DNA from 4 places in the Bacillus haynesii genome. Region 1 is predicted to be linked to each of the others. Evidence: predicted binding sites of a transcription regulator. Region 1 holds the regulator's gene; each other region holds the start of a gene.

Region 1 (7,418 bases):
TACCGCTCGTAGGCGTGCATCACATTGCCGGTCATATCTATGCCAACAGGCTTGTTCAGGACATTCAATTTCCGGCGATTGCCCTTGTCGTCTCAGGCGGTCACACCGAACTCGTGTATATGAAAGAGCACGGCTCATTTGAAGTAATCGGAGAGACGCTCGACGATGCTGCAGGCGAAGCCTATGACAAAGTGGCGAGAACGATGGGACTCCCTTATCCGGGAGGACCTCACATTGACAAACTTGCGCAAAAAGGCGAAGCAAATGTGCCGCTGCCGCGCGCATGGCTTGAGGAAGGCTCTTATCATTTCAGCTTCAGCGGATTGAAGTCAGCAGTCATCAACACGCTTCACAACGCTTCACAAAAAGGGGAAACGATAGCTCCGGAGGATTTGTCAGCCAGCTTTCAGGAAAGCGTCATTGATGTCCTCGTGACAAAAACGGAACGCGCTGCGAAAGCTTATGGCGTCAAACAGGTGCTGCTCGCCGGAGGAGTTGCTGCAAATAAAGGGCTGAGAGCGGCGCTCGAAAAAACGTTCAGCAGCCATCCGGAAATCGAGCTTTTGATCCCGCCGCTCTCGCTATGTACGGACAATGCCGCCATGATTGCCGCCGCAGGTACAGTTGCTTTTGAAAAAGGAATCAGGGGAAAATACGATATGAACGGTCAGCCTGGCTTAGATTTGACGTCTTATTGAAACCTCACGTTTTGTGAGGTTTTTTTGCCCCCGGAAAAGTTATTAACAGGTTATTAACATATATCCACAGCCTTGTGCATAATGTCAAAAACCTTAATTTACAGAGCCTTTTTACCTGTTAATAATGTGCATAAATATTATGTTTTTTGTGGATATTGTGGGTAAATCGCTTTCTTTCTTTTAAATAAAGGATTTTATTTGTGGACAAAAAAACCGCTCCGGCTTGGAGCGGTTCATCCTTTATTCATTTGTAGAAAGTGTTTCCCATTCGGATAACAGTTGTTCGAGCTCCTCATTCAGCCGTTCATTTTCAGAATGGATTTCCTGGACCTTCTCGTGGTCTTGGAAGACGTCGGGTTCACACAGGAGCTCTTCATTCTTTTCGATCTGTTCTTCAATGGCCGTAATTCTAGTTTCGATTTCTTCAATCCTGCGCTGTCGCTGGCGTTCTTTTCTTTTCAGCTCTTTTTCTTCTTCATAGCTCTTTTTTGTGCCCGGTTTTTCGGAAGCGTTTTTCTGGCGCTCTTCCGTCTGTTTTTCTAGTTCTTTCAGTTCAAGCTGCTCCGCTTTTTTTTCTGTGTAATAATCGTAGTCGCCTAAATATTCTTCTGCTTTATCGCGGGAAAGCTCCAGTACTTTTGTCGCGATCCGGTTGATAAAATAGCGGTCATGGGACACAAATAATATCGTTCCCGGGTAATCGATTAAAGCGTTCTCCAAGACTTCCTTACTGTCCAGGTCGAGATGGTTTGTCGGCTCATCAAGGATAAGGAAGTTCGCTTTTTGCAGCATCAGCTTTGCGAGGGCAAGCCTGGCTTTTTCGCCTCCGCTTAACGCGTGTACAGGTTTTAATACATCTTCTCCCGAGAACAAGAAGTTGCCGAGGCAGGTCCGGATATCCTTTTCATTCATCTCCGGATATTCGTCCCAAAGCTCGTCAAGCACGCGTTTTGACGACGTCAATTCAGCCTGCTCCTGATCATAGTATCCGATTGAGACATGGGAGCCCGTCGCGATTGTTCCCGACACCGGCTTTAGCTTTTGAATCAATGCTTTCAAAAGGGTTGACTTGCCGATTCCGTTCGGCCCGACTAGCGCAACGCTTTCCCCGCGGGTAATGCGAAAATCCAATGAACGGAGAAGCGGGGGCTGCTCCTGATAGCTTACCGTCAGGTCTTCCACTCGCAGTACATCGTTTCCGCTTTGCCTAGTAATTTCAAAGCGGAATGACGCCGATTTTTCATCTCCAAGCGGTTTGTCCATGATCTCCATCCGTTCAAGCTGCTTTCGTCTGCTCTGCGCCCGTTTCGTCGTCGAAGCTCTTGCCAGGTTCCGGTCGACGAACTCCTGCAGTTTGGCGATTTCGTCCTGCTGCTTTTCGTAAAGCTTTGTTTCCCTTTCCAGCTGCTCGGCTTTTAATTGGAGATAAGAGCTGTAGTTCCCGATATATTTTTTGCTTTGTGCCCGGGTAATCTCGTAAACTTGGGTAACCACTTTGTCAAGAAAGTACCTGTCATGGGAAACGATTAAAATCGCTCCGCTGTAGTTTTGTAAATATTGTTCAAGCCATGTCAGGGTATCGATATCCAAGTGGTTTGTCGGTTCGTCCAAGATGAGGAGGTCCGGTTTTGTCAAAAGCATTTTTCCGAGGGCAAGCCTTGTTTTTTGACCTCCGCTTAAGTCCTGAACGCGGACGGAGTCATCAAATCCCGCAAAGCCGAGCCCGTGCATAACGGATCTGACTTCTGCTTCATATTGGTAGCCGCCTTTGTCCTTGAACTCCTGCTGAAGCCTGTCATACGTCTTCATCAATGATTCAAGCTTGTCCGGTCCGGCTTGCGCCATCTTTTCCTCGATCGCGCGCATTTCTTTTTCCATTTTTTTTAGAAAATCAAATACCGACAGCAATTCCTCTTTAAGCGTCAGCTTGGAATCGAGGCCGGAATGCTGGTCAAGGTAGCCCATCGTCAAATCCTTCGGTTTGATAATGTCCCCCTTTTCATATGAAAGCTTTCCTGCGATAATCTTTAGGAGAGTCGATTTTCCGGCGCCGTTGCGTCCGACGATCGCAATCCGGTCCCGAGATCTGACTTCGAGTTTTATATTCGTTAAAATCGTATCGGCTCCAAACGATTTTGAAAGCTGGTTCACTTGTAAAATCATCATGATCTTTCACCTCTTGTCTGCTATTTTAAGTGTAGCTTATCACCGCGCAGTCAGCAAACAATTAAGTGAAGTCTGGAAGATTTTAGCCGAAGAAAAAGACAGAACGAAAAAAATAGTGTATGATCGTTATAAGGAGAGTTAAGAACATGAATGAGTTTACACATTTTAATGAACAAGGCAGAGCCAAGATGGTTGATATAAGCGAAAAGGAAGCTTCAGTGCGCACAGCTGCGGCTGTTTCAAGCGTGTCAATGAATCGAAAAGTACATGAAAAAATCAAAAACCGGGAAATCGGAAAAGGCGATGTATTGGCGGTGGCGCAAGTGGCCGGAATCATGGCCGCAAAACAGACATCCGCCATCATCCCGATGTGCCACCCAATCGCTCTGAAAGGAGTCGACATCACCTTTCGTTGGGAGGAGAAAGAACAGAAGAGCATCCTGCATATTCAATCTAAAGTCAAGACCAAAGGGAGCACAGGTGTGGAAATGGAAGCGTTAACTTCCGCCTCCGTATGTGCGCTGACCGTATATGACATGTGCAAAGCGGCGGATAAGGGAATGGTGATAGGACCGACCTTTCTTCTCGAAAAGACAGGCGGGAAAAACGGTGACTATAAAAGGGAAAAAGCTGATGTAGACATGGAGGATTAGTTTATGAACATGGATCATTCAAAAATTCCGCAAGCGACAGCGAAACGGCTGCCATTATACTATCGTTTTTTAAAAAACCTTCATGCATCCGGAAAACAGCGTGTATCTTCCGCTGAGTTGAGCGATGCCGTCAAAGTCGATTCCGCGACCATCCGCAGGGATTTCTCGTACTTCGGCGCGCTCGGAAAAAAAGGATACGGCTACAATGTCAATTATTTGCTGTCCTTTTTCAGAAAGACGCTTGATCAGGATGAAACGACGAACGTAACGCTCATTGGCGTGGGGAATTTGGGGACAGCCTTTCTCCATTACAATTTTATCAAAAACAATAATACAAAGATCGCCATGGCGTTTGACATCAATGAAGAAAAAATCGGAACCGAGGTCGGCGGCGTTCCCGTCTATGATCTGAATAAGCTTGAAGAGCATATGACGGATGATGATATCCCGGTCGCCATTTTGACGGTTCCAGCTCAAGCTGCACAGTCGATTACAGACAGGCTGGTGGCGCTTGGCATTAAAGGCATTCTTAATTTTACGCCGGCCCGCTTGAATGTGCCGGAACACATTCGCATTCATCATATAGATTTGGCGGTTGAACTTCAGTCGCTGGTGTATTTTCTGAAACATTATTCAATGCAGGAAAAGTAAAACGGAAAACGAAAAATAAAGGAAAGGGGGCAGGCTTTATGCCAATCGGTCCTGGAAGCTTTATTTTAATCGTCGTGGTGGCGCTATTGATATTCGGCCCGAAGAAACTTCCCGAGCTGGGAAGAGCGGCTGGAAACACGCTGCGGGAGTTTAAAAATGCGACAAAAGGTTTGGCTGACGACGATTCCGATAAAAAGAAAGAAGATCAGTAGGATAGGATGACATTTATGAAGGGAAAAGAAATGTCGCTGATAGAACATATCACAGAACTACGCAGACGGCTTGTGATCACTTTTTTCTTTTTTGTTTTATTTGTTGCGGCAGGCTTTTTTTTGGCAAAGCCGCTGATTATCTATCTGCAGCAGACGGATGAAGCGAAGCTGCTGACGCTTAACGCGTTTAAGCTGACCGATCCTTTATTTGTGTACGTGCAGTTTGCGTTCATCATCGGTGCCGTCTTGACTTCGCCGCTTGTTTTATACCAGCTGTGGGCTTTCATTAGCCCGGGGCTGTATGAAAAAGAACGAAAAGTGACGCTTAGCTATATTCCGGTATCGATCATTCTTTTTTTAGGCGGCATTGCCTTTTCTTACTTTATTTTATTTCCGTTTGTCGTGGACTTTATGACGAGAGTCTCAGATGATCTGAATGTTAACCAGGTCATCGGAATTCACGAATATTTTCAGTTTCTGCTTCAGTTGACGCTTCCTTTTGGCTTATTGTTTCAGATGCCTGTGGTCATCATGTTTATTACAAGGCTCGGGCTCGTGACGCCGATGTTTTTGGCGAAAATCAGAAAATACGCATATTTTGTGTTGTTCGTCATCGCGGCGCTCATTACACCGCCTGAGCTTTTGTCGCATTTAATGGTCTCAGTGCCATTGCTCATTCTTTATGAAATCAGTATCGTGATTTCAAGAATATCCTACAGGCAAGCGCAAAAAACAATGATTCAAGAGGAAAATCAAGCGTTTTTGAACGACCATACAAAATAAGAGCCATTCTTTTTTCAGAATGGCTCTTTTCCTTCACATAAAAGGCTATTGATCTTTTCGCTTCATCCTGCCGGCCATGGCGAACATTTTAAAGGAAATGCTGATATTATAGGCTGCGAAAAGCATCAGCAGGATCGTATAAAAAGACCACATGTTTCCGGGCGAGGTTGCCGCCAGATACGTAAACAGCACACCCGTTAAAAAATAAATCACTCCCCAGAATTTAGGGCTTCTCATCATAGAAATCCTCCAATAATCATTTGCATTTTCTCGACGTGTTCCAAATATTTTTCAATAGGCTCCCGGAATGTCTGCAGCAAGACGACGAAAGTATTCATGGCGACATGGGCGAAAATGGGCACGATAATCCGGTTGGTTCTGACATATAAAAAAGCGAATGTGAATCCCATTGCTGTATAAATGAGCAAATGGCTGAAATCCAAATGGACGACCGAGAAGAGAACCGAACTGAACAAAGCGGCAATGAAAAAATTCGTTTTCTCATAGATTGCACCGAAAATGATCTTTCTGAAAATGATTTCTTCAAGAATCGGACCGAATACAGAAGAGACAAACACCATCAGCGGCAATGCGGTGATGATTTCCATGATTCGCTGCGTATTTTCGGATTCCGGGTTGACCCCGAACAAGTACATTTCGATCGAAGCGGCAATTGACTGCGAAAACAAAGCGAGAAAAACGCCGGCTACCGCCCATCCGATTGACGCGCCAACCGATGCTTTTGGACGGTTGCGAAGCGTCGTCTTCGGGACCGTCCGCAAAATCAGCAGCACGATGACGAGACAGAGAGTAAACGCGATGACAGACCAGACGCCCGCCAATGTAAGCTGGGCTTCAGCTTTGGGCTGTCCTCTGCCCACACCCAAAAAGTAGAGAAGAGGCAAGCCGACATAGGCCGACAATTGCATGAGAACGTATGCCAATATAATAAACCAGTATTGTTTTCTCAAGCTTTATGTACTCCTTTTCTAAAAATCTAAATCAGACTATGTTTATTGTAACACACTCTTTTTAAATTATAGGATGATAAGGATATGCGGAGAAATGTAAGCGCAAAAAAATTTGACCTTTTCACTTGAAATTGCCTGGGAGATTCTTTATTATAAGAATTGTGTTAGCACTCACCGAGTGCGAGTGCTAAAATTACATATGAAAATATTGAGGAGGTTGTTTCATTGTTAAAGCCATTAGGTGATCGCGTTGTCATTGAGCTCGTTGAGTCTGAAGAAAAAACTGCTAGCGGAATCGTACTTCCTGACTCCGCAAAAGAAAAACCACAAGAGGGTAAAGTGGTTGCAGCCGGTTCAGGCCGTGTGTTAGAGAGCGGAGAGCGCGTTGCATTAGAAGTTAAAACAGGCGACCGCATCATCTTCTCAAAATATGCAGGTACCGAAGTGAAATATGAAGGTACTGACTACTTAATCTTGCGTGAAAGCGACATTTTAGCTGTTATCGGCTAAGTCATAAATAAAAACGAGACAATTATATAGGAGGTTCGAATAACATGGCAAAAGATATTAAGTTTAGCGAAGAAGCCCGCCGTTCAATGCTGCGCGGTGTAGATGCATTGGCGGATGCTGTAAAGGTAACTTTGGGACCTAAAGGACGCAACGTCGTTCTTGAGAAAAAATTCGGTTCTCCATTAATCACAAACGACGGTGTAACCATCGCGAAAGAAATCGAGCTTGAAGACGCGTTCGAAAACATGGGCGCAAAGCTTGTTGCTGAAGTTGCGAGCAAAACAAACGATGTTGCCGGTGACGGTACAACAACAGCGACAGTTCTAGCTCAAGCGATGATTCGCGAAGGTCTTAAAAACGTAACTGCCGGCGCTAACCCTGTAGGCGTGCGCAAAGGTATCGAGCAGGCTGTGGCTGTAGCTGTTGAAAGCCTGAAAGAAATCTCTAAACCAATCGAAGGCAAAGAATCAATCGCACAAGTTGCTTCAATCTCCGCTGCTGACGAAGAAGTCGGAAGCCTGATCGCTGAAGCAATGGAGCGCGTCGGCAACGACGGCGTCATCACAATTGAAGAATCCAAGGGATTCACAACAGAGCTTGAAGTGGTTGAAGGTATGCAGTTCGACCGCGGATATGCGTCTCCTTACATGGTGACAGATTCCGATAAGATGGAAGCGGTTCTTGAGAACCCGTACATCTTAGTAACAGACAAAAAAATCACAAACATTCAAGAAATCCTGCCGGTGCTTGAGCAAGTCGTTCAGCAAGGCAAGC
Region 2 (7,418 bases), 1.5 Mb from region 1:
TCCTTTTAAAAGAAGTGGAACGTGTCTCAAAGCGAAAACAGTGTAAATCGATTAAACTAATCACGACGAACGATAATATGCAGGCGCTTATGTTTTATCAAAAGAGGGGCTATATATTGGCCAAGTTGTATGTAAACGCAGTTGAAAAAGCAAGAAAAATAAAGCCTGAAATTCCCTTTGCTGCTGATAACGGCATTCCGATTCGGGATGAGATTCTTTTGGTAAAAGATTTAACATAATCTGTTTTCCGCTTCGCTCGGGAAATGCCGCACGGAAGCAATGCAGCCACCCCGCTCAAGTGTTGAGCAAGGTTTTTGCAACGGGGCTTCAGGAACAACCGTGTTTATTTCTGGTTAAAGATGCGATTGAGATTGCTCGTGTTGTTGGTGATCGAGGTGATATAGCGGCTTCCGCTTTCCATTTCCTGGTTGCACAGAGGGCATAGAGGGCGATCGCTGCTCGTGAAATTTTTTCTCATCCATCCGTTGCAGTCCTCAGCCGTACATTCCCACGTACTGATATCTTCCTTTGGCAGAGGCTCTTGATTGCGATTGTTGTAGTAAGACATATCGTCACTTCCTAACAAGGGTTTTTGGAGTTCATTTAAGAATATTTTGTGAATCTTAAGACATTCTATTCGTCAATTTGTTATTCTATACTGGACAGGTTTATTTAGAGTCCAAGCCCAGTAAAGAAAAGGGGTTCAACCATGGAAAAAATCAACTGCAGAAGCTGCGGCGGGCTTACGCCATACGATTCAAAAGTTTGTGAGGCATGCGGATGCGAAAAACCGCTTCCAAAAGCACAGAAAATCACGGACCGGATTGTCTTAACTGCGGCGGGAGTGGTCGGCATCTTAACGATTGTGCTGATTTTGGGAACGATCTTCTCATATTTGAATATCATATAATGAAAAGGAGCCGGTGTCAGGCTCCTTTTCATTTTTATTTGTTTTCAAACATGCTAGTAGAGTGCAGCGGCTGTACGCGCGCTTTAGGATCCATGTAAGCTTTTGCATTGTTGACAGCGGTCGGCGCTTCTCCAAATCCGCTCGCAATCAGCTTGACTTTCCCTTCGTATGTGCAGATGTCGCCGGCTGCATAGAATCCCTCGATGTTCGTTTCCATTGTGGACTTGACGACGATCGAATTTTTCTCGATTTCAAGCCCCCAGTTTTTGATTGGTCCGAGAGATGAAACAAAGCCGAAGTTGACGATCACATCGTCGACATCGATAATTTCTTTTCTCTCGCCTTTCACTTCCTCGATGACGATCTGTTCAATTCGCTCACCGCCGATCAGCTCGGTCGGAACAAACGGTGTCAATACATTGACTTTAGAATTGTGCAGGTTTTCGACGCTGTGCTCGTGAGCCCGGAATTTATCGCGGCGATGAATAATTGACACCTCTTTTGCGATCGGTTCCAGCATGAGCGCCCAGTCGACAGCGGAGTCACCGCCGCCCAATACCGCAACGCGTTTGCCCGCAAATTGATTCAAATCATCTATAAAGTAATGAAGGTTTGCATTCTCGTATTGAGCCGCAGATTCAAGCTCGAGCTTTCTCGGCTGGAATGCTCCGTTTCCGGCTGTGATAATCACCGTTTTAGAATAGTGGATTTCTTTGTTGGTGATGAGCTTGAAAATACCGTCTGCTTGTTTTTCAACGCTTTCGACGGCTTGTTCCAGACAAACGGTCTGATCAAATTTCGCCATTTGCTCTTTTAAATTGTCGACCAGCTCCTGAGCACGGATTTTAGGGAACCCGGCTACATCGTATATGTATTTTTCGGGATACAAAGCGGACAGCTGACCGCCGAGCTGCGGCAGGCTTTCGATAATTTTGACGCTCGCTTGCCGCATTCCGCCGTAAAATGCGGTAAACAAGCCGACAGGGCCGCCCCCGATAATTGTGATGTCATATACTTTTGAGTCTTCACGCATGAAAATAATGCCCCCTAAATGAAAATTGTTCTTAATTATATCATATCACATAAAATAAATACGAGCGCGTCTGTTTTTTTAGGAGCGGAAAATAATACCGTCCGAGCATATTTAACCTTGAAAAAGCAAATGCAAGCGGCTATGATGTAGTTGTGAACAATTTGTTAACGATTCGTGAATATTTTTCGTCGCACAGCCGAAAAACATTCCGTTGCTCGGCAAACTAAAGTGAAGGGTTTCACAAACTTTTTTTCATAAAAAGCCGGAAGCCGGCAGAAGATAACCCAAAGGCTATTTTAATCCGGCTTAGCAGTAAAATACAGAAAAGGTGGATGTGATTCCGTTGAATAAGCCAAAAGTAGTAGTATTAGGTGCAGGTTATGGTGGATTAATGACCGTTACGAGACTTGTTAAAAAAATCGGCATCAATGAAGCGGAAATTACGCTTGTCAACAAGCACAATTACCATTATGAGACAACCTGGATGCACGAGGCGAGCGCAGGTACGCTTCATCATGACAGATGCCGCTATCAGATTAAAGACGTCATCAATACATCCCGTGTCAATTTCGTTCAGGATACGGTAAAGAAAATCGATAAAGAAGGAAAGAAAGTTGTCCTTGAAACCGGCGAGCTTAGTTACGACTATCTTGTCGTGGCGCTGGGGTCCGTCCCTGAAACTTTCGGAATTTCGGGATTGAAAGAGTATGCTTTCTCTATTGCAAACATCAATTCGTCCCGGCAGCTACGCGAGCACATTGAATATCAGTTTGCGACGTATAACACAGAAGCCGAGAAGCGCCCGGAACGCCTGACGATCGTTGTCGGGGGAGCTGGTTTTACCGGCATTGAATTTTTGGGCGAAATGGGCAACCGCATTCCTGAGCTGTGCCGCGAATACGATATCGACCGCCAGCAGGTTCGTTTAATATGCGTGGAAGCCGCGCCGTCTGTTCTCCCGGGCTTTGAACCGGAGCTTGTCGATTATGCGGTCAACTACCTCGAAGGAAAAGGCGTTGAATTCAAAATCGGCACGGCTGTGAAAGAATGCACGCCTGACGGAATCATCGTCGGAAAAGACGATCAGACCGAAGAAATCAAAGCAGGCACTGTCGTATGGGCCGCAGGCGTCCGCGGCAACCCGATCATTGAAGAATCCGGCTTTGAAAACATGCGCGGCCGTGTGAAGGTAAAACCTGATCTGCGCGTTGAAGGCCATGATGATATATTTGTTATCGGAGACTGCTCACTGATCATAAATGAAGAAACAGAAAGGCCTTATCCGCCGACTGCACAGATTTCCATGCAGCAGGGCGAAACGTGTGCAAACAATCTGGCCGCACTGATTCACGGCAAAGAAACGGAAACGTTCTCATTCGATAATAAGGGCTCTGTCGCTTCTCTCGGCGAACACGATGCAATCGGCGTCGCATTCGGCAGAAAGATGACGGGAACGACGGCGTCCATGATGAAAAAAATCATTGACAACCGCTCGCTGTTCATGATCGGCGGGCCGGGACTTGTTCTGAAAAAAGGCAAGTTTAAATTTTTCTAAATCAGACTTTCACAGGAGGTGATGACGGCGGCGTTCAGGCAGGACGTCTGGGCGGACAGCCGCCGATCCTTCCTCTATTCATGAGTACCGACTTAGCAGGCCTGACAACGAATGCGAGGGTTTGTCGACACGCTGAAGCCTGCAGCGAAAGCCGCGGGCTTTTTATTCGTGCTTAAAACTTCAAAAACGAAAGAAAAAGGAAGAAAGCTTCGCTTTTAAGCGCTTACATCGAATGATCTGTTATATTTTCTGACTTTATTATTGACAATGTTCATGATATATTATCAGAAAATTGAGAAAAAGGTGTGTATCTAATGAAGACGACTTCAACCCATCGCCTTGAATCAACCTGTACTTTCTGTTCGGGAAAAGGCTATTTTCAGCTTCTGCTTGGCGGTTCGGAAACGTGCAGCAACTGCAAGGGAACGGGAAAAGACCGCTGATCGCCGCTTTCCAATGATTGACTCAAGTTCCTTCCCCAATGTACACTAAAAGAGGTGAATTGGGGGTGGAGGCTTTGATTAGTTTACCAGTTGTCATCATTTCAGTTGTCTTATTTTTCGTCCTGTTTTTCGGTATCGGTTTTCTGCTGAATATGCTGCTCAGGATGTCATGGATCATGGCTGTCATTTATCCAATTGTATGCCTTTTCATTGTGAATAAAGAAAAGCTGATTCGCTATGTAGAGGCGCCGGGAGAGGCATTTTCCGGCCTTTTTGACAGAGTGGCTTCATTGGCTGCTGCCGATATCATCATTTTAGCCAGCGGAATGGCCGGAGCCCTGTTGTCGGGCGTTACGATCAAAGCGCTGCGAAAAAGGGGATATCAAATGTTTTAAGCCTTCTTCTTCAAGGGAGAGGGTTTTTTAGGTTTAATTTTTTCACTTTTCTCAAAACTTTTCCGCCATCTGAATATTTCTTTTTCCACTTGGAAACAACTAGATGGTGAGAGGAGTGGAAGAATTGAGAAAAGTGATGACAATGTTTCGGCGTTTCTTGATGACAGTTTTGTTTGTCCTTGCCTTTATGACGACCTTCTTTGCCGTTTCAGGCGTGGAAGCACAGGATATATCAAGCTGGGCGAAAGAACGCGATCTGTCCTTGAAACAGCTGATGCTCACCTTTAAATCACTTCCGGAAGAAAAAGCGGAAAAGACGTCTCTGTCTGCCGCAGAACAGATTAAAAACAAACCGAAATCGCTTGAAGACGCATTTGACTGGAGCAAGTATCCGAAGCAAAAAGTCACCGCGACCGGATATACAGCAGGAGCTGAATCGACGGGAAAACAGCCGCATCATCCCGATTACGGGATTACATATTCGGGAGTCAAAGTAAAAAGAGATTTATATTCAACCGTTGCAGCCGATCCGTCAGTCTTTCCGATCGGCACGATATTGTTCATACCGGACTACGGCTATGGCGTTGTTGCGGATACCGGATCGGCCATTAAAGGGAACCGGCTCGATTTGTACTATGAGACGGTTGAAGATGTTTATAAAGAATGGGGCAAAAAAACACTTGATGTTTATGTCATTAAAAAAGGAAACGGCACCATTACCGAAGAGGATCTCTTGAAGCTGAACGAAAATAAATCGATGCAAGTATTCAGACAAAAATATAAAATGGCGAAAGAATAAGAAAAAACGTTTAAGACCTGTGTGTCTTAAACGTTTTTTGCTTTACATCACTAAATAATCGAGAAGCAGCGTCAGGACAATGCCGGTCAAACCGCCGAAAAACACTTCGATCGGCTGATGGCCGAGCAGTTCCTTCAGCTTCTTCTGTTTTTCTTCCTGATGGCTTTTAGGGAAATCCTTCGCTTCGTTGACAAAGCGGTTAAAATCGCGGACAAGCCGGTTGATCACTGTTGCTTGTTCTCCGGCATGTCTTCTCACTCCGGTTGCATCAAACATCGTAATAACGGCAAATATTGCGGAAACGGCGAACAAAGAAGAATTCATCCCATGATCAAGAGCTACACCGGTTGAGAGCGCCGTAACGGCTGCTGAGTGTGAACTCGGCATTCCGCCCGTGCTTGTGATGAGCCGCCAATCCCATTTTTTCGAGACGACAAAGTAAATGGGAACCTTGATAAACTGAGCGAAAAAGATCGCGGCAAAGCTCGCCAGCAAGGGAAAGTTTGTGAGGATTTCCATTTTGCAGAACATCCTTTCTATAAAGAAAATAGAGATGAATTCAGAAAAGCACGCAGTTATTTGCTAAAATATATAATATGAAACCCCATCGGGAAAAAATGTTTTTCCTATTATAACATTGTTGTTTTAATTTTACTCACTTTGTTGATAAGGAGCTGTGAACGCATGTTTTATGCCTTTAAAGATTTCGAAAAAAAAGAAACGCTTTTAATCGGTCTGTTTAAAAAAAGCCGGCTGTACGGGAAGGCGGAAGAAATCGACCGCCTTTTGGACGGCCAGCTTTCTCAGCTGCTGAAAGACGGGGATGTATCTTCCAAAAAAGCGAAAGTGTCTAAAATATTTACCCCATCCCTTCAGGGAGTCAAACGCATTTATATCGTCGGGTTGGGCCGTGAAGCGGAATTTACCTTCGAGGATGCGAAGCAGTGCTTTGCCGAAGCTGTTCAGCTGATTCACAAAGATCGAAAGCAGGAGTTAACCGTCATGCTCGACAGCTTTGTGTCTGAAGAGGTCCCCGCCGCTGACGCCGCACATGCATTGGCTGAATCGTGCATGCTGTCATGTTATGAAGTGCAGGATTACAAGCACAGATCAAATGTGCCTGATCAATGTCTGCAAAGCGTCTATGTTTTGACAGACCATGACCTGAAGGAAATTCAGGCGAGTCTGCACGTCGGGCAGGTGTTCGGAAATGCGACGAATTCGGCGAGAACCCTCGTGAACATGCCGGGGAACATGCTGACAGCGGCGGATCTCGCGTCATACGCCGCTGAATTGGCAGCAAAATACGAATTTGAGTGTGAAATTCTCGAAAAGGCTGAAATGGAAGAGCTCGGGATGGGCGGCCTCCTCGCGGTCAACCAAGGATCAGAAGAGCCGCCGAAAATGATCGTCTTAAAATATCAGGGAAAGGAAGCATGGGATGATGTCATCGGTTTAGTCGGCAAAGGGATCACGTTTGATACCGGCGGCTATTCGATTAAGACGAAGAGCGGGATTGTCGGCATGAAGTCCGATATGGGCGGAGCCGCCAGCGTTTTGGGAGCGATGGAAGCGATCGGCGAATTGAGGCCGGAACAAAACGTGCTTGCCGTGATCCCGTCGACTGATAACATGATTTCGGGAAGCGCAATGAAGCCGGACGATGTCATCGTTTCCTTGAGCGGCAAGACGATTGAGATCTTGAATACGGACGCCGAAGGAAGGCTGGCGCTCGCTGACGGACTGACATATGCGAAGCACCACGGAGCCTCCGTGTTGATCGATGTCGCGACACTGACCGGAGGTGTCGTCGTAGCTCTGGGAACGGAAACGACGGGCGCGATGACAAATCATGATCCGCTTTATCAGCAGGTGAGACAGGCGGCTGAAGAAGCGGGAGAAGCGATTTGGCAGCTTCCGATCACAGAAAAAGACAAAAAAAGAGTGAAAAACAGCCAAATGGCCGATCTTAACAATTCACCGGGCAGGGAAGGCCATGCGATTATGGCCGGAACGTTCCTCGGCGAATTCGCCGAACAGACGCCATGGGTTCACCTTGACATCGCCGGAACGGCAACGACAGCTCAAAGCTCATGCTTTGGACCGAAAGGCGGAACAGGCGTGATGGTGAGGACGCTTGTTACGTTTGTCGAGCGGTTTTCGGATCATTTGTAGGCTTTCATCCCCTTTGATAGAAGGGGATTTTTTTATGGAAAATACAGAGGAGCCTCATTGACGCATTCATAAAATATGTGGTAATATACGTTCATTACTTTAATTATC
Region 3 (7,418 bases), 880 kb from region 1:
GTTGACAGAAGAAGAGCTTGATCTGATTTTGAATCCTTATGAAATGACAAAACCGGGGATTGCCGGGGCTGAACTTTTAAATCGGGATTAAGCTGGAAAAACAGTATGCGAAAACACTCTGAAGCATTTTACCGGGATAGAAACACAGAGTGTTTTCGCTTTCCTTCAATAACTTTATGATGTGAAAGGAAGACAGCGGTGAAGTGGTACCGTGTCAGCCTTTTTCATGGTATACTGTTCGTTGTTAGTTAAATTTTTAAGAAAAAATTGAAGCAGATTGCTATTTTTATGTAGTTTATTTTGAAAGCGTTTCAATAATTAAGGGGGATTTAGGTTGAAAACAACACGGTTGCCATCAATGTTGGAAATCATTTGTGTATTAGGTGCATTTTTAGCGATAGTTTGTTCATTTACAGTCAAATTCGATCTGCCGATTCAGCTGGCATTGTTTATTTCATGGTTCTTAGTGATTTTGCTCGGTCTGCGCCTGGGGCACCGGTATGAAGATTTGCAAAAATCGATTACAAACGGAATTTCAAATGGACTTGAAGCGATATTGATCCTGATTGCCGTCGGCGCTCTGATCGGCACATGGATAGCCGGCGGTGTTGTGCCGACTTTGATTTATTACGGGCTTGAGTTTATCCATCCGAGCATATTCCTGCTCGCCACGCTCATTATTTGTTCGATCACATCTGTTGCCACAGGTACGTCTTGGGGCACAGTAGGAACGGCCGGGATCGCCATGATGGCAATCGGGGAAGGGCTGGGGCTTCCGCTTCCGCTTGTAGCCGGAGCCGTGCTGTCCGGAGCCTACTTTGGAGATAAATTATCGCCGCTTTCTGATAGTACGGTGCTTGCGTCATCCCTTTCAAAGGTCGAAGTGATTACCCATGTCAGAGCGATGCTGTACTTGTCGGTTCCCGCTTATTTGATCACGGCGGTCCTGTTTACCATCACCGGCTTTATATACGGAGGCCGAAATGTTGATTTGGAAAAAGTTGAATTTTTGAAAGCTTCTTTGCAGAACACGTTTGATATTCATATTTGGATGCTTGTTCCGGCTATTGTCGTCATTGTTCTTTTAGCGATGAGAAAGCCTTCTGTGCCGACGATCGCGATCGGCGCACTTTTGGGCGCGATCTGGGCTGCGGTCTTCCAAGGCATGAACTTTGCGGATGCGATCGGCACAGCATACAACGGCTTTTCCATCGACACCGGGATCAAATTTATGGACGAGCTCTTAAACCGCGGAGGAATTCAGGGCATGCTCGGTTCAGTCGTCGTCATCATTCTCGGTCTGGGCTTTGGCGGCCTCTTGGAGCACTTAGGCGTTCTAAAAGTGATCGTTTCCAAGTTCCAGCAAAAACTGACTTCTGCCGGCAACGTCACATTCTCGACGATTATCGTCGCCTTCTTGGCAAATGTGTTCGGCTGCGCGATGTATGTCTCGCTCATTTTAACGCCGAAGATTATGGAGAAAAGCTATGACAAGCTCGGAATTGACCGGAGGGTGCTGTCCAGAAACGCGGAAGTCGGCGGAACGATGACGTCGGGCATGGTGCCGTGGTCAGACAACGGCATATATATGGCGGGGATTCTCGGCGTGTCCACCTTCTCTTACCTGCCCTTCATGTGGCTGAGCTTTGTTTCAATCGGACTTGCGATTTTGTACGGATACACAGGTAAATTTATTTGGTATACCGATAAAAAAGACTCGCCGGTTCAGTAGCCGATTTTAAAACAATTGATGGAGGTATTCTGTTATGAATGGCAACAATATTATTCGGAATTTGATGCTGGAAATCCCTTCAGCACCCGGAAACCTTGGAAAGGTGACAACGGCGATCGGCCTTGCCGGCGGTGATATCGGAGAGGTTGAAACGATCAAGGTAGGGCCGAATTATACGATGCGGAACATTACGGTTCAAGTTGAACATGAAGAACAGCTTACCGAGATTCTTGAAGTGATCCGCAACTTAAAAGAAGGCATCCACCTTCATACCGTTTCAGATGATGTATTGGCTGCACATGAAGGCGGCAAAATCCGCATGAAAAGCAAGATGCCGATTCGCTCGCTCGCTGATCTGCGGCGGGTGTATACGCCAGGTGTCGCGAATGTGTGCGAGCTTATTAAAGAAGAGCCGCAAAAAGCGAATATCTATACCGGAATCGGCAATTCAGTTGCAATTGTAACGGACGGCACGGCGATCCTTGGCTTAGGAGACATAGGGCCTGTGGCGGGAATGCCTGTTATGGAAGGGAAGGCCGCACTTTTCGACCAGCTTGCGGACATCAGCGGGGTACCGATTCTGCTCGACACGAATGATCCTGACGAAATCGTGAGGACGGTTAAAAACATCGCGCCCGGATTTAGCGGCATTTTGCTTGAAGACATCGGTTCCCCGCATTGTTTTGAAATCGAAGAGCGCCTGAAAAACGACCTGAATATTCCGGTCATGCATGACGACCAGCACGGTACTGCGGTGGTGACACTGGCGGCCGCCATTTCAGCAGCCAAGAGTGCCGGGGTCGATCTGAAGCAAGCCCATGTCGGCCAAATCGGCCTGGGCGCGGCGGGGGTCGCGATCTGCAGGATGTTTATGGCATATGGAGTAAAACGTGTTGTCGGAACGGATAAATCGCTTGAGGCGATGGCGCGTTTAGAGAACTATGGCGGCCATGCGGCTGAAAGCATTGAAGAATTGATGGAAAGCTGTGATATCATCGTCGCGACAACCGGTGTTCCGGGATTGATCAATAAGAAATGGGTTCGGGAAGGCCAGGTGATTTTGGCTCTGTCCAATCCGAAGCCGGAGATTGAGCCTGAGGATGCGCTCGAGGCCGGGGCAGCCTACGCTGCGGACGGACGGTCTGTCAACAATGTGCTGGGATTCCCCGGTATTTTCAGGGGCGTGTTAAATGCCGGAGCGGATTCGATCAGCCACCCGATGCTGGTTGCGGCCGCCGAAGCGATCGCATCCTGCACAAAACAAGGCGATCTTGTGCCTCATCCGCTGAACCCTGAAGTTCACGAGATTGTGGCCAAAGCAGTCGAAAGGGTCGCACTTTCAGAAATGGGAAAATAAACGGATAAAGAAAACAGCTGCTGTTTTATCGCAATACGGATAAAGCGGCAGCTGTTTTTCTTGCGAATGGTAACGGCGGTTCTACAGATTGAAAATGAATATATAAAATATTCGGTTCTGTAAACATCCAATGATTGTGGAGAGCGCTGATGATGATGCCCTGATCGACAAGCTTTTTTGTAAACAGCGGAACTTCTTCAGGCAAAATGGCGACTTCGGCCATATTCAAGGCGATTCCGTTTTGATCGAGCGATTCGAACATGATTTCTTCCATGCCGACTCCCCGGCTTGGTCTTCCTTGAATCGTGACACGCAAATTCCGTTTGATGCTGACAGAACAAACACCGTGTTCAATGTGCGCCTCTCCATTTAAAATATGTCCAAATTGCCGGCAAAGCGAATGAAAACTTTGCATCCGGTGAACCTCCATTTTTAAAGTTACCACGATTTTATGAAGGGAGCCCGCATATTTAGAATCCTTTAAAAATGGACGATCCTTTTATTTGATGATTTCTTCACCGCCCGGCTTGTTAGCATAGTGGTACATGAAGCCCATCATAAACGCGCCTCCGATCAGGTTCCCGAGTGTTACCGGAATTAAGTTATGGATTGCACCTGCAATCGAAATCGTATCCGGATGCTCGGTCACCAGGGAGACGGCAAAAGTGGCCATGTTCGCGATGCTGTGTTCATAACCGGAAATAAAGAAAGTAAAAACAAACAGCATCATAGAGAACATTTTTGCTCCGTCTCCTTTTTGCGCCATCGGAACAAAAAACGCAAGACAGACAAGCCAGTTACACAGAATCGCTTTGAAGAACAATTCGGTCACCGGCGTATTCATTTTATGCTCCGCCACGCTGAGAATAAAGCCGGTGGAAGAAGGATCCTTAAATAAGCCGGTCGCAAAGATGAGGCCTGCGAAAAAAACGGCGCCTATTAAATTTCCTGCATAGCTGAACATCCACAGCTTGATAACAGTGGGCCATCGCATTTTTTTACGAAGCGCAGCCAATGTATAATAAAATGTATTTCCCGTAAATAAATCTCCCCCGCCATAGACGATCAGAATAATGGCGCCCCCAAATGTGATGGCTGCAATTGGATATGTGAACGGAGAATGTTCAACATAAAAGAGATTCCCCGTTTTAAACGCTACAATGACTCCGAACCCGATAAACATACTGGCCAGCATAGCCCGTAAAAGATAGCGAAGCGGGCTTTGCATAAAAATGCTTTGCTTTTTTAAAGCAAGCTCTTCGACAAGAACAAGTGATTTTGATTCCATGTTTTCCACCACCATCAAGTGTTTACTTAAGAAGTTTCTATCATAAATACAACCTAAGTATAGCAGGATATTGTGAAACGTTTCACAAATTTTGTGTATTTTGTTTGAACAAATGTATGGTTCGATTTTCATAGAATAAACAAGGTATCGTTATTGTTTATTCCTACGTAATAAATATTCCCTTCGTTAAAAGTCAGAGGGGGCGGCGTTTTGTATATGACCAGCGGGACCGGTTTCAAATTGATATGCAAGATGGCTGTGCAGAGAGGAATCTCAAACATACAGTGCAGTCAGCCGGTGCCGCGTGAAGGCTTAGTGGGGATAAATCAGCAAATGAATGAAGGGACTGCACAGAAGGCGGAAGGAAGGTTTCACAGATTGGACAAAATAGCAGGACGTTCTGTAAGGCGGGCGCGCACTGAAGGAAAACACCGAATTTGCTGTATTGCATATAACGGTATTCTTTTGATGCGACAGGCTTTGCACAAAGAATCACAGTCGTTGAATGAGGAAATGCTCCACATGGATTCGGGGCATTTTTCTTATACCGATTTAGTTCTTGATAACCACCATGTCACAAAATAGCTATAATTCCTTCGTATAATTGTCACAATGACATCCATTAATTAGGAAAAATATACTTTATTTAAGAAGGATTTCGCGGTAAAGTACAGGTATAAATAACCATCCGGATAATAACAGAACAACAATGTGGGCTGAGGTCACCCTTTTGTCTGTGACAATGATCATATTCATAAGATGTATGTGAAACTTTGAGCAAGGGGGATGCCCTTTTGGCAACGAGTCCGGCTAGAACAAAGAGGAGGAGACTGGAACAGTGGACGAACTCATTTTGGCAAGATTTCAATTTGCTTCAACAACGATCTTTCACTTTATTTTTGTACCGATGTCAATCGGGCTTGTCTTTATGGTTGCTTTAATGGAAACCCTTTATGTCGTAAAGAAAAAAGACATTTACAGAACGATGGCTAAATTTTGGGGGCACTTATTTTTAATTAATTTTGCAGTCGGTGTGGTCACCGGGATTTTACAGGAATTTCAGTTCGGAATGAACTGGTCGGAGTACTCCCGCTTTGTCGGTGATGTATTCGGCGCTCCGCTCGCGGTGGAAGCGCTGCTCGCTTTCTTTATGGAATCGACGTTTATCGGTTTGTGGATATTCGGCTGGGATCGGCTTCCGCAGAAGATTCATTTGCTGTCCATCTGGCTTGTTTCTCTTGGAACGATCATGTCGGCGTTTTGGATTTTGGCGGCCAACTCGTTTATGCAGGAGCCTGTCGGATTCGCGATTAAAAACGGCCGCGCGGAAATGACCGATTTCTTTGCGATTATTAAAAACCCGCAGCTATGGGTTGAATTTCCGCACGTCATTTTCGGTGCGCTTGCCACTGGGGCATTTTTCATTGCCGGCGTCAGCGCGTATAAAATGCTGAAAAAACAAGAATTGCTCTTTTTTAAAAAATCCTTTCAAATCGCGATGATTGTGGCGCTTGTTTCTGGCATCGGCGTAGCGTTCAGCGGACATGAGCAGGCACAGCATCTGATGAAGAGCCAGCCGATGAAAATGGCTGCCAGCGAAGCGCTTTGGGATGACAGCGGCGATCCGGCAGCTTGGACGGTGCTTGCGAACATTGACACGGACAAGCAGGAAAACAAATCCGAGCTCAGCATCCCCTATGCGCTCAGCTATTTGGCTTATAAACAGTTCAGCGGCGATGTGCCTGGAATGAAGACACTGCAAAAGCAATATGAAGAAAAATACGGAGAAGGAAATTATATTCCACCGGTGAAAACGACGTTCTGGAGTTTCAGAATCATGGCTGGTTCAGGGCTTTTAATGATCGTTGCCGCTTTGACGGGTCTTTATCTCAGCTTCCGCAAAAGACTCGAAACAAGCAAATGGTTCTTGCGGACAATGGTGGCTTTGATCGCCTTTCCATTCATTGCAAATACGGCGGGGTGGATCATGACTGAAATCGGACGCCAGCCATGGACGGTGTTCGGTATTTTGACAACGGCGCAGTCCGTGTCTCCGAACGTATCAGCGGGAATGCTGCTGTTCTCTGTCATCGCGTTTACAGCGATTTATCTTGTACTGGCGCTCGTTCTTGTCTACTTGTTTGTACGGGAGATTAAAAAAGGGGCTGCACACCATGACCACCATCATGATGATTCCGTATCGACAGACCCGTTTGATCAGGAGGTTTACCATGGTATCTCTTAATGAACTTTGGTTTATATTAGTCGCTGTGCTGTTCATCGGTTTTTTCTTTCTTGAAGGCTTTGATTTCGGCGTCGGAATGGCGACCCGGTTTCTCGGACGCAACGAGCTTGAACGAAGGGTGATGATCAATACGATCGGCCCTTTCTGGGATGCCAATGAAGTCTGGCTGCTGACCGGGGGAGGCGCGATTTTCGCCGCTTTTCCGAACTGGTATGCCACGATGTTCAGCGGATATTACATTCCGTTTGTCTTTGTTCTTCTTGCATTGATCGGCCGCGGGGTCGCATTTGAATTTAGAGGAAAAGTCGAAACCGCAAAATGGAAGAAAACATGGGATTGGGTCGTATTTTTCGGCAGCATCCTGCCCCCGTTTTTGTTCGGTGTTTTGTTTACCAGCATCTTGCGCGGCATGCCGATCGATGCCGATATGAATCTGCACGCCGGTTTTACTGATTATGTGAACGTCTATTCCGTGACAGGGGGAGTCACCGTTACGCTTCTCTGCCTGCTGCATGGACTGATCTTTATAACATTGAGAACGGAAGCCGATTTGCGTGACCGGGCAAGACAGCTGGCCAGAAAAGTCGTATTTGCCGTTTTGGCGGCGCTTGTTGCCTTTGTTGCTTTATCCATTTTTGAAACGGACTTGTTCACTGGCAGGGGACATGTGACGATACCGCTTGCGGCTCTGATTGTCGTTTGTTATGTGCTGTCGATCGTGTTTATGAAACAAAAACGCGACGGCTGGACATTTGCCATGACGGGTGCGGGGATCGCTCTTACAGTGGCGACGATT
Region 4 (7,418 bases), 1.4 Mb from region 1:
CGTCAATTTGCCGATCTGGACAAGTCCTGACTGAATAAGATACAGTTCCTCCGCATCCATCCCTTCTTGAAAAAGGAATGTGTCCTGCCTGATTTTTCGTCGCGTACTGATCGATTCCAGCAAGTGATGCAGATCGTCTGAGAGCAAATCTGTGTCTGATTTTCTAACAGAAATGTTCATTGAGCGTCACCCCTTTTGCAGTTCTTATTTTAACGTTAAATAAGGCTGAGTGACCTTTTAAATATAAACAATATTGTGAACATATGAATATAGTCCCAAAAAAGAGCCTGAGCACATCGACTCAAGCTCTTTTTGCAGGATGGATTTATAAATGGTTCGCCTTCGTTTTGGATGATGTTTTGGACGATGTTTTGTTCACTTCCTGAAAATACATCCAGACCACGATCACAAAGCTTGCAAGGGCCGCTTCTGACAGCGCCATGAATCCGATCGCGTAATGGCCGGTAACCTGAAAAACGCTTGACAGGATGAGAGGCGGGAAGAATCCTCCCAAGCCGCCCATCGCTGATACGATCCCATTGACGATGCCGGCCTGATTTGAAAAATAAAGCGGCACGAGCTTAAAGATGATCCCGTTTCCGAGGCCGGCGCAAACGGCAACAGTCAATACCCCAAACCCGTAAAGTCCGAGGCTGGGCGAAAAGGCCAATAAAATCCCTGACAAGGTACAGCCGGCAAATACATACATCAACAGCTTCAGCGGGTTGAATTTGTCTGCCAGCCAGCCGCCGACAGGCCTCAGAAAAGTGGCGACAGCGATAAATCCGGCGGTTCTAAGCCCTGAATCGACGGGATCAAGCCCGAAGTGATTAACAAGAAAGTTCGGAAGATAAATCGTAAACGCGACGAAAGATCCGAATGTAATGAAGTAAAACAAGCTTAAAAACCATAATGTCTGATTTCGGTAGACTGCCTTCATTTGCTCTTTTACAGATACCGTAACTTTTCTTTCTTTTCGATCTCCAAGGATAAAGTTCAATAAAGCGAATACGGCGACTAACACGATGTACATCCGCACCGTATTTTCCCACCCGGCGGTCTTTGCCACAACAGGAGCGGCAAAAGTGGTAATCGCTGTACCGACGTTCCCAGCGCCGTAGATCCCATTGACAAACCCGTGCTTTTCTTTAGGGTAGTATTTCGGCAGTGATGTGACCCCGATGGAAAAGACCGCTCCGCCGATGCCGAGGAAGAATCCGCCAAGGATCAAGTCGAACAGCGAATCGGCTGTGCTAATCCAAAAAACCGGAAACAGAAGCAGCAAAAAGCTGATCATGAACGTAATTCTTGCTCCGAATCTGTTCGTGTAGTAGCCCAGCGGAATCCTGAGAAGCGACCCGAGTATGACCGGAATGGCCGTGACAAGGGATATCTCGCTGTCTGTCAGAGCGATGTCCTGCTTAATGTGGGGCATTAATGAGGAAATCAATACCCAAACCATAAATCCTGCGACTAAACTAAATGACTGCAGCGGTAATTGTATTTTTTGACGATTTACCATTGCGGTTTTGCTCCTTTCAAAGGGAAAAATGAATAAATCAATCAGCATGTTTATCTTACAAAAAGTCTTTTTAAAACATTGTGAATTACGTCACACGGTCAGTCGCTTGATTCGGGTTTAATATCGGTAAGTGACGGAGAATAAACGGCCATTAAAAATTAAATTGTTCATTTGCGGACATTATCGTTTATCATGGAAATAAAAAAAGGAGTGCCGCTTTTATGTTTATAAAGCTTACCCAAGAAGAAAAACAAGCGATCATCGATGAAATCAAACGCTTTTATGTTGAAGAAAGAGGAGAAGAGGTTGGAGACATTGCGGCGATTCAAATGTTCGAATTCGTAAAGGAAAAGCTCGGACCTTACTTTTACAATCAGGCGCTGAAGGACAGCCGCAGAGTGGTGGAAGAGAAGGCAGCGGCGATTGAAGAAGAGCTCTTTGCGCTGGAGCGCCGCCTGTGACAAACCGCTCTCCTTTAGCACAACCGAAGGGATTGAAAGATCAATGGAGTTTCTGAAGCAATTTATGATTTTCAGCGGGCTGAATGATGAAGAGTTCAAGCAAATCGAGCGGATCGCGGTCAAGCGCACCTATCAGCCGAGAATGTTTGTTTTTATGGAAGGGGAAGAGAGGGAAGCGGTATTTTTCATCAAATCCGGTCTTGTTAAAGCCTTTAAAATCGATGAAGACGGCAATGAACAAGTGATTTCGATTTTGCAAAACGGGGATATGTTTCCCCATGTCGGCTTTTTTGACCGCTCCCCATACCCGGCAACAGCCGAAGCTGTTCAAGAAACGGAATTGATTGTAATCCGCATCGCCGATTTTAATGAACTTTTGATGAAATATCCGGAAATGACGATAAAAGTGATGCAAATCATGGGGAAAAAGATTCTCGATTTGCAAGAGCGGATCCAAGGTTTCATCTCAAAAGACGTCCAGCACCGCTTGACACATGTATTAATGAAACTTGCTGCCGAACACGGCATTCCGCAAGAAAAAGGGGTCTACATCAGCCTGCCCATTACCAATCAGGATTTTGCGAACATGGTCGGAACGTCAAGGGAAACGATTAACCGCACATTAAATGAAATGAAAAAGAAAAATCTGCTGACGGCTGACAGGAGCGGGATTTTCATTCATGATACAGACTGGCTGAACGGCTGCAATTAAGGCATGCGTTTAAGGCTTTCCATTGAACGACAAATGGAAGGCCTGTTTTTTATTTTGTTCACAAATCCGCCATTATTTAAGTGATCTGGTTCACAACCGGTATGCTGCATATCCAGTATCTTAGGACATGCAAAATCAAAAAAGGAGTGAACCGCAATGGAAGTTCAAAGAAAGACGGTGCCCGTTAAAAAAGCATCAAAAAACGGTTTTTTGAAATCTGTTCTCGTCTTTACTTTACTCGTAAGTTTTTCGGTGCTGCTTTTGGGAGGCTATTGGATCTTCAAAGGACTTGCACCAAGACCTGTTGAAGTGTCCGGGCCAAACGGAGAGGTGCTCATGACAAAATCGTCCATTTCAGGCGGTCAGGCCGTATTTCAAAAATACGCGCTGATGGACTATGGAACGATTTTGGGGCACGGATCTTACATGGGTCCTGATTACACGGCCGAAGCCCTGAAAATCTATACGGAAGGGATGCAGGATTTTAAGGCGGAAGGAAAATACGGCAAACGCTTTAAACATCTTTCAGATGAACAGCAGTCCATCATCCGGAATCAAGTCATCCGCGAAATGAGAAAAAACCGTTATGATCGCGCATCAGATACATTGAAGCTGACAGACGCGCAGGTCTACGGTTTGCATCAAGTGCGCGATCATTACCGTAAAGTCTTTACAAAAGGAGACGGCTGGGGGCTTGAGTCCGGTTTAATTAAAGAAAGCCATATGCCCGAACGTGACAGAGCGTGGGTTGACAGCGAAGACCAAATCACGCAGATCTCCGATTTTATCTTTTGGACGGCATGGCTCTCCAGTACATTAAGGCCGGGCGACGACATTACGTACACGAACAACTGGCCGTACGATGAAGATGCCGGCAACACGATGTCATTCGCCGCCGTTTGGTGGAGCGGCGCAAGCGTCACCATCCTTATTTTATTTGTCGGTATTATTTTATTCGTGTTTTACCGTTACAAGCTTGGAATGAAAGAGGCTTACCAGGAAGGGGCGTTTCCGGTATTTGATCTGGATAAACAGCCGCTAACGGCTTCACAGGTTAAAACCGGAAAATATTTCGCCGTTGTGTCGCTGCTGTTTTTTGTTCAGGCGATGTTTGGAGCTTTGCTTGCCCACTATTATATTGAGCCGGACAGCTTTTTTGGGATCGATTGGATCAGGGAGCTGTTGCCATTCAGCATATCTAAGGGATTTCACCTCCAGCTGGCGATCTTCTGGATTGCGACTTCATGGCTCGGCATGGGAATTTATGCGGCGCCGCTTGTCGGAGGACGCGAGCCAAAAAGGCAGGGGCTGCTTGTCGACATTCTGTTTTGGGCGCTGATCGTCCTTGTCGGCGGAAGCATGGTCGGCGAATGGCTCGGAGCGAAAGGATTTTTAGGAAACAACTGGTTCTTATTCGGTCACCAAGGAATGGAATATATTGAACTTGGCCGCTTCTGGCAGGTCATTCTTGCGCTCGGCATGCTGATTTGGCTGTTTATCGTCTTCAGAGGCATTAAGAGCGGCCTCAAGCGGGAGTCTGATAAAGGCGGTTTGATTCATCTGCTGTTTTATTCTTCGATCGCCATTCCGCTGTTTTACGGTGCAGCCTTTTTCTTTAATCCCGGCACTAATATTACAATGTCGGATTTTTGGCGGTGGTGGATCATCCATCTTTGGGTGGAAGGGATTTTTGAAGTTTTTGCCGTCGTGGTCATCGGCTTTTTGCTCGTGCAAATGAACCTTGTGACGAAAAAGTCGACCGTCAGAACGCTCTATTTTCAATTGACGATCCTGCTGGGGAGCGGAGTCATCGGAATTGGGCACCATTACTATTACAACGGGTCTTCCGAAGTCTGGATCGGCCTCGGTTCCGTCTTCTCATGTCTGGAAGTTATCCCGCTTACCCTGCTTGTATTAGAAGCTTACGAACAATACAAGATGATGAAAGACGGCGGACATCACTTCCCGTATAAAGCAACGTTCTGGTTCTTGATTTCAACGGCGATCTGGAATCTGGTCGGTGCAGGGGTATTGGGCTTCTTGATTAACCTGCCTGCCGTCAGCTATTTTGAGCACGGGCAGTTCTTGACACCTGCTCACGGGCACGGGGCGATGATGGGCGTGTACGGCATGTTTGCCATTGCCGTCTGGCTGTATACGCTGCGCAATATCACCAAAAAAGAAGCATGGAATGATAAATGGCTGAAAATAGCCTGCTGGTCGCTGAACATCGGCCTGTTCGGAATGGTGTTTATCAATTTGCTGCCTGTCGGTTTTCTTCAATTGAAAAAAGCGTTTGAAGACGGGTACTGGAGCTCAAGGGCGCCTGAGTTTTTACAGCAGGATGCGGTGCAAACGCTGCTGACTTGGAGGGCCGTGCCAGATACGATCTTTTTAGCCGGAATCGTGATTTTGGTGATATTCAGCATCAGAGCATTATTCCATCTTCGCAAACCGACGCATCAGGAAGGAGAAGCGCTGCCTGTTAAAGACATTGCTTCAGATGAATAGATAAACAAAAAGACAGAGGAAGTAAAATCCTCTGTCTTTTTGTTTTATTGATTAGCTTCCGCTTCAAGCCGCGGGAACAAAATATTGTTTTCCAGGTGAATGTGCTGAAAAAGATCAGTTTCCAATTCATCAAGCTTTAAGTAAGTCAGTGTATATGTTGTGCATGCCCCTTCAGGAAGGGTATAGTCATTGGTCACTTTTCTCAGTTCCTTGAGGATCTTGCCTGCGGTTTCATGCTCTTGTTCAAGGATGTCGATCGCCTGAACTGCTTCCGCTATGCGGTCCATTGATCGCGTCTCTTCATAGGCTATCACTTTCGGGAAAATATGTTCCTCTTCCTGGAAGAGGTGATGTTCGAGTTCTGTTTTCAGCTGATGGAACAATTGATGGACCTGGGCGAGCTCCGGATGATGGATGCCGTGAACTCGGTATACTTTTGTAACAAAGCCTGACAGTTCAGGAAGCACCTCATACAGGTAAGCATGGTGCGTATGAATCACATGGTCGATCAGCTGTGAATACGGGGCTTCACTCCAGTTCGTTTCTTTTTCGTTTAATGCCTTTGTCTCTTGATATAATGTATTGATTCTAGCTAAAATCTCTTCTTCATTTAAATTCTGCTCTTTTATCGCTTCACCGATCGGACGGTTACCCCCGCAGCAAAAGTCGATCCGATATTCTTTCAGCAGCCGGCTGGCTCTAGGAAAACGTGTAACAATATCACCCGTTTTTGTGTTTTGATTAAAAACTGCTTCCATTTGTAAAACCTCCTGAAGTGTTTTTTATGCTATGGGTTAAATGTAACGGGTTCACCGAAGGAAAATCGTGATCTACATCACATTCTGAAAAAATGACAGAAAAAGCAATAAGTCAGAAGAAATCGGGAAATAGCTATAGATAACTTTTCATGTTGGAGGCCCGCAATGGAGCATATATCCTGGCTTACATTTACGATGCTGATTCTCGCCAGTTACCGGTTAACTCATTTGATTGTTTTTGATAAGATCACGGAGTTTATCCGGAAACCGTTCATGAAGAAAAAGCAGACGATTGATGAACAAGGGCATGTAGAAACGAAAAAAGTGCCGAAATCAAACTTCGGCTATTTGCTGAATTGCTATTGGTGCGCAGGGATATGGTGCGCTTTGATCATTGCTGTCGGATATCTGATTGTCCCAAAAACGATATTCCCGTTGATTTTGATTTTGGCGGTCGCCGGGGGGCAGGCAATTCTTGAAACGTTTGTCGGTGTCGCAACAAAACTTGTCGGCTTTTTCTCCGATTTAAAGAAGTAAACCATTCCAAGCGGATGGTTTTATTTTTTTGTCAATAAAGTGACACAAACAGCAGAGAAGAACGTGTCGGTTTTATGAACTTTTTACAGCGATTTTTTCCCGGCTGCCGCATGTTAGGCAGAGAGGAGGCGTCATATTGAAGTGATTTCAGTTTTTAAAATTTCGAATTGAGAGAAAAAGAATGTGCAAAGTCCCCGGTCATACTTTTTAAGCTTTTAATCATTAGCGCTCAGACCTTCCATTTCATTCGAAAAGAGGAAATAGATAGATTTTTAAAGCGGTAAAAAACAAGAAATATGGTTGATAGACAATCGATGAATAGTTTTTTTACAATCAGTTGTGCTACAGGCCAAGAAAGGAGTGAAAAATGTCTGTCAGAAAAAGTGTTTTTGGAAAATAACATCATTGGAGGAAAAAGAATGTCATATATGAAACGTTCCATTTCTGTCTTCATCGCTTGTTTCATGGTAGCGGCACTCGGCATCAGCGGTATCATAGCACCTAAAGCGTCTGCCGCTTCTAAAACACCCGTTGCTGTAAACGGGCAGCTCACCTTGAAAGGTACGAAGCTCGTCAATCAAAACGGAAAAGCGGTTCAACTGAAAGGAATCAGCTCTCACGGTCTGCAGTGGTATGGCGATTATGTCAACAAAGACTCCTTAAAATGGCTGAGAGACGACTGGGGCATCAATGTTTTCCGCGCGGCCATGTATACAGCTGAAGGCGGCTATATTGACAATCCGTCGGTTAAAAACAAAGTGAAGGAAGCCGTCGAAGCGGCAAAAGAACTCGGAATCTATGTGATCATTGACTGGCACATACTGAGCGATGGCAATCCAAACCAAAACAAAGCGAAAGCTAAAGAGTTTTTCAACGAAATGTCGAGCCTTTACGGCAAGACGCCAAACGTCATTTTT

The links. Region 1 encodes Rex, which represses fermentation and respiration genes when NADH is low (regulators of the CRP and FNR family bind a similar motif). Its sites were predicted from a motif close to TTGTGAAATATTTCACAA; they were not measured.
Region 2: a site for Rex is predicted at 2,170-2,187, ahead of yumC (ferredoxin--NADP reductase 2). Genes of this name have one in related genera too.
Region 3: a site for Rex is predicted at 4,448-4,465, ahead of H2R00_RS16245 (formate/nitrite transporter family protein). Genes of this name have one in related genera too.
Region 4: a site for Rex is predicted at 2,774-2,791, ahead of H2R00_RS05110 (nitric-oxide reductase large subunit). Genes of this name have one in related genera too.

What each region holds. Positions count from the first base shown of each region.
Region 1 covers NZ_CP059494.1:2,407,754-2,415,171, reverse strand. Annotated here, with positions in the region: gene tsaD (tRNA (adenosine(37)-N6)-threonylcarbamoyltransferase complex transferase subunit TsaD) at 1-698, shown strand, start outside; gene H2R00_RS11935 (ABC-F family ATP-binding cassette domain-containing protein) at 939-2,864, opposite strand; gene moaC (cyclic pyranopterin monophosphate synthase MoaC) at 3,011-3,517, shown strand; gene H2R00_RS11925 (redox-sensing transcriptional repressor Rex) at 3,521-4,168, shown strand; gene H2R00_RS11920 (twin-arginine translocase TatA/TatE family subunit) at 4,207-4,380, shown strand; gene tatC (twin-arginine translocase subunit TatC) at 4,387-5,163, shown strand; gene H2R00_RS11910 (YdiK family protein) at 5,209-5,400, opposite strand; gene H2R00_RS11905 (CPBP family intramembrane glutamic endopeptidase) at 5,400-6,134, opposite strand; gene groES (co-chaperone GroES) at 6,360-6,644, shown strand; gene groL (chaperonin GroEL) at 6,689-7,418, shown strand, end outside.
Region 2 covers NZ_CP059494.1:3,957,609-3,965,026, forward strand. Annotated here, with positions in the region: gene H2R00_RS19580 (GNAT family N-acetyltransferase) at 1-239, shown strand, start outside; gene H2R00_RS19585 (cold-shock protein) at 344-568, opposite strand; gene H2R00_RS19590 (hypothetical protein) at 710-910, shown strand; gene yumC (ferredoxin--NADP reductase 2) at 945-1,943, opposite strand; gene H2R00_RS19600 (NAD(P)/FAD-dependent oxidoreductase) at 2,281-3,498, shown strand; gene H2R00_RS19605 (YuiA family protein) at 3,813-3,941, shown strand; gene H2R00_RS19610 (YuiB family protein) at 4,016-4,336, shown strand; gene H2R00_RS19615 (stationary phase survival protein SpsC) at 4,470-5,135, shown strand; gene H2R00_RS19620 (divergent PAP2 family protein) at 5,178-5,654, opposite strand; gene H2R00_RS19625 (leucyl aminopeptidase) at 5,820-7,310, shown strand.
Region 3 covers NZ_CP059494.1:3,282,794-3,290,211, forward strand. Annotated here, with positions in the region: gene aspA (aspartate ammonia-lyase) at 1-91, shown strand, start outside; gene nhaC (Na+/H+ antiporter NhaC) at 335-1,732, shown strand; gene H2R00_RS16235 (NAD-dependent malic enzyme) at 1,767-3,089, shown strand; gene H2R00_RS16240 (DUF1259 domain-containing protein) at 3,115-3,504, opposite strand; gene H2R00_RS16245 (formate/nitrite transporter family protein) at 3,589-4,377, opposite strand; gene H2R00_RS16250 (hypothetical protein) at 4,588-4,962, shown strand; gene H2R00_RS16255 (cytochrome ubiquinol oxidase subunit I) at 5,216-6,622, shown strand; gene cydB (cytochrome d ubiquinol oxidase subunit II) at 6,609-7,418, shown strand, end outside.
Region 4 covers NZ_CP059494.1:1,054,802-1,062,219, reverse strand. Annotated here, with positions in the region: gene H2R00_RS05130 (fumarate/nitrate reduction transcriptional regulator Fnr) at 1-180, opposite strand, end outside; gene H2R00_RS05125 (nitrate/nitrite transporter) at 326-1,522, opposite strand; gene H2R00_RS05120 (DUF2164 domain-containing protein) at 1,744-1,983, shown strand; gene H2R00_RS05115 (Crp/Fnr family transcriptional regulator) at 1,946-2,695, shown strand; gene H2R00_RS05110 (nitric-oxide reductase large subunit) at 2,852-5,206, shown strand; gene ric (iron-sulfur cluster repair di-iron protein) at 5,251-5,964, opposite strand; gene H2R00_RS05100 (DUF1360 domain-containing protein) at 6,130-6,501, shown strand; gene H2R00_RS05095 (cellulase family glycosylhydrolase) at 6,930-7,418, shown strand, end outside.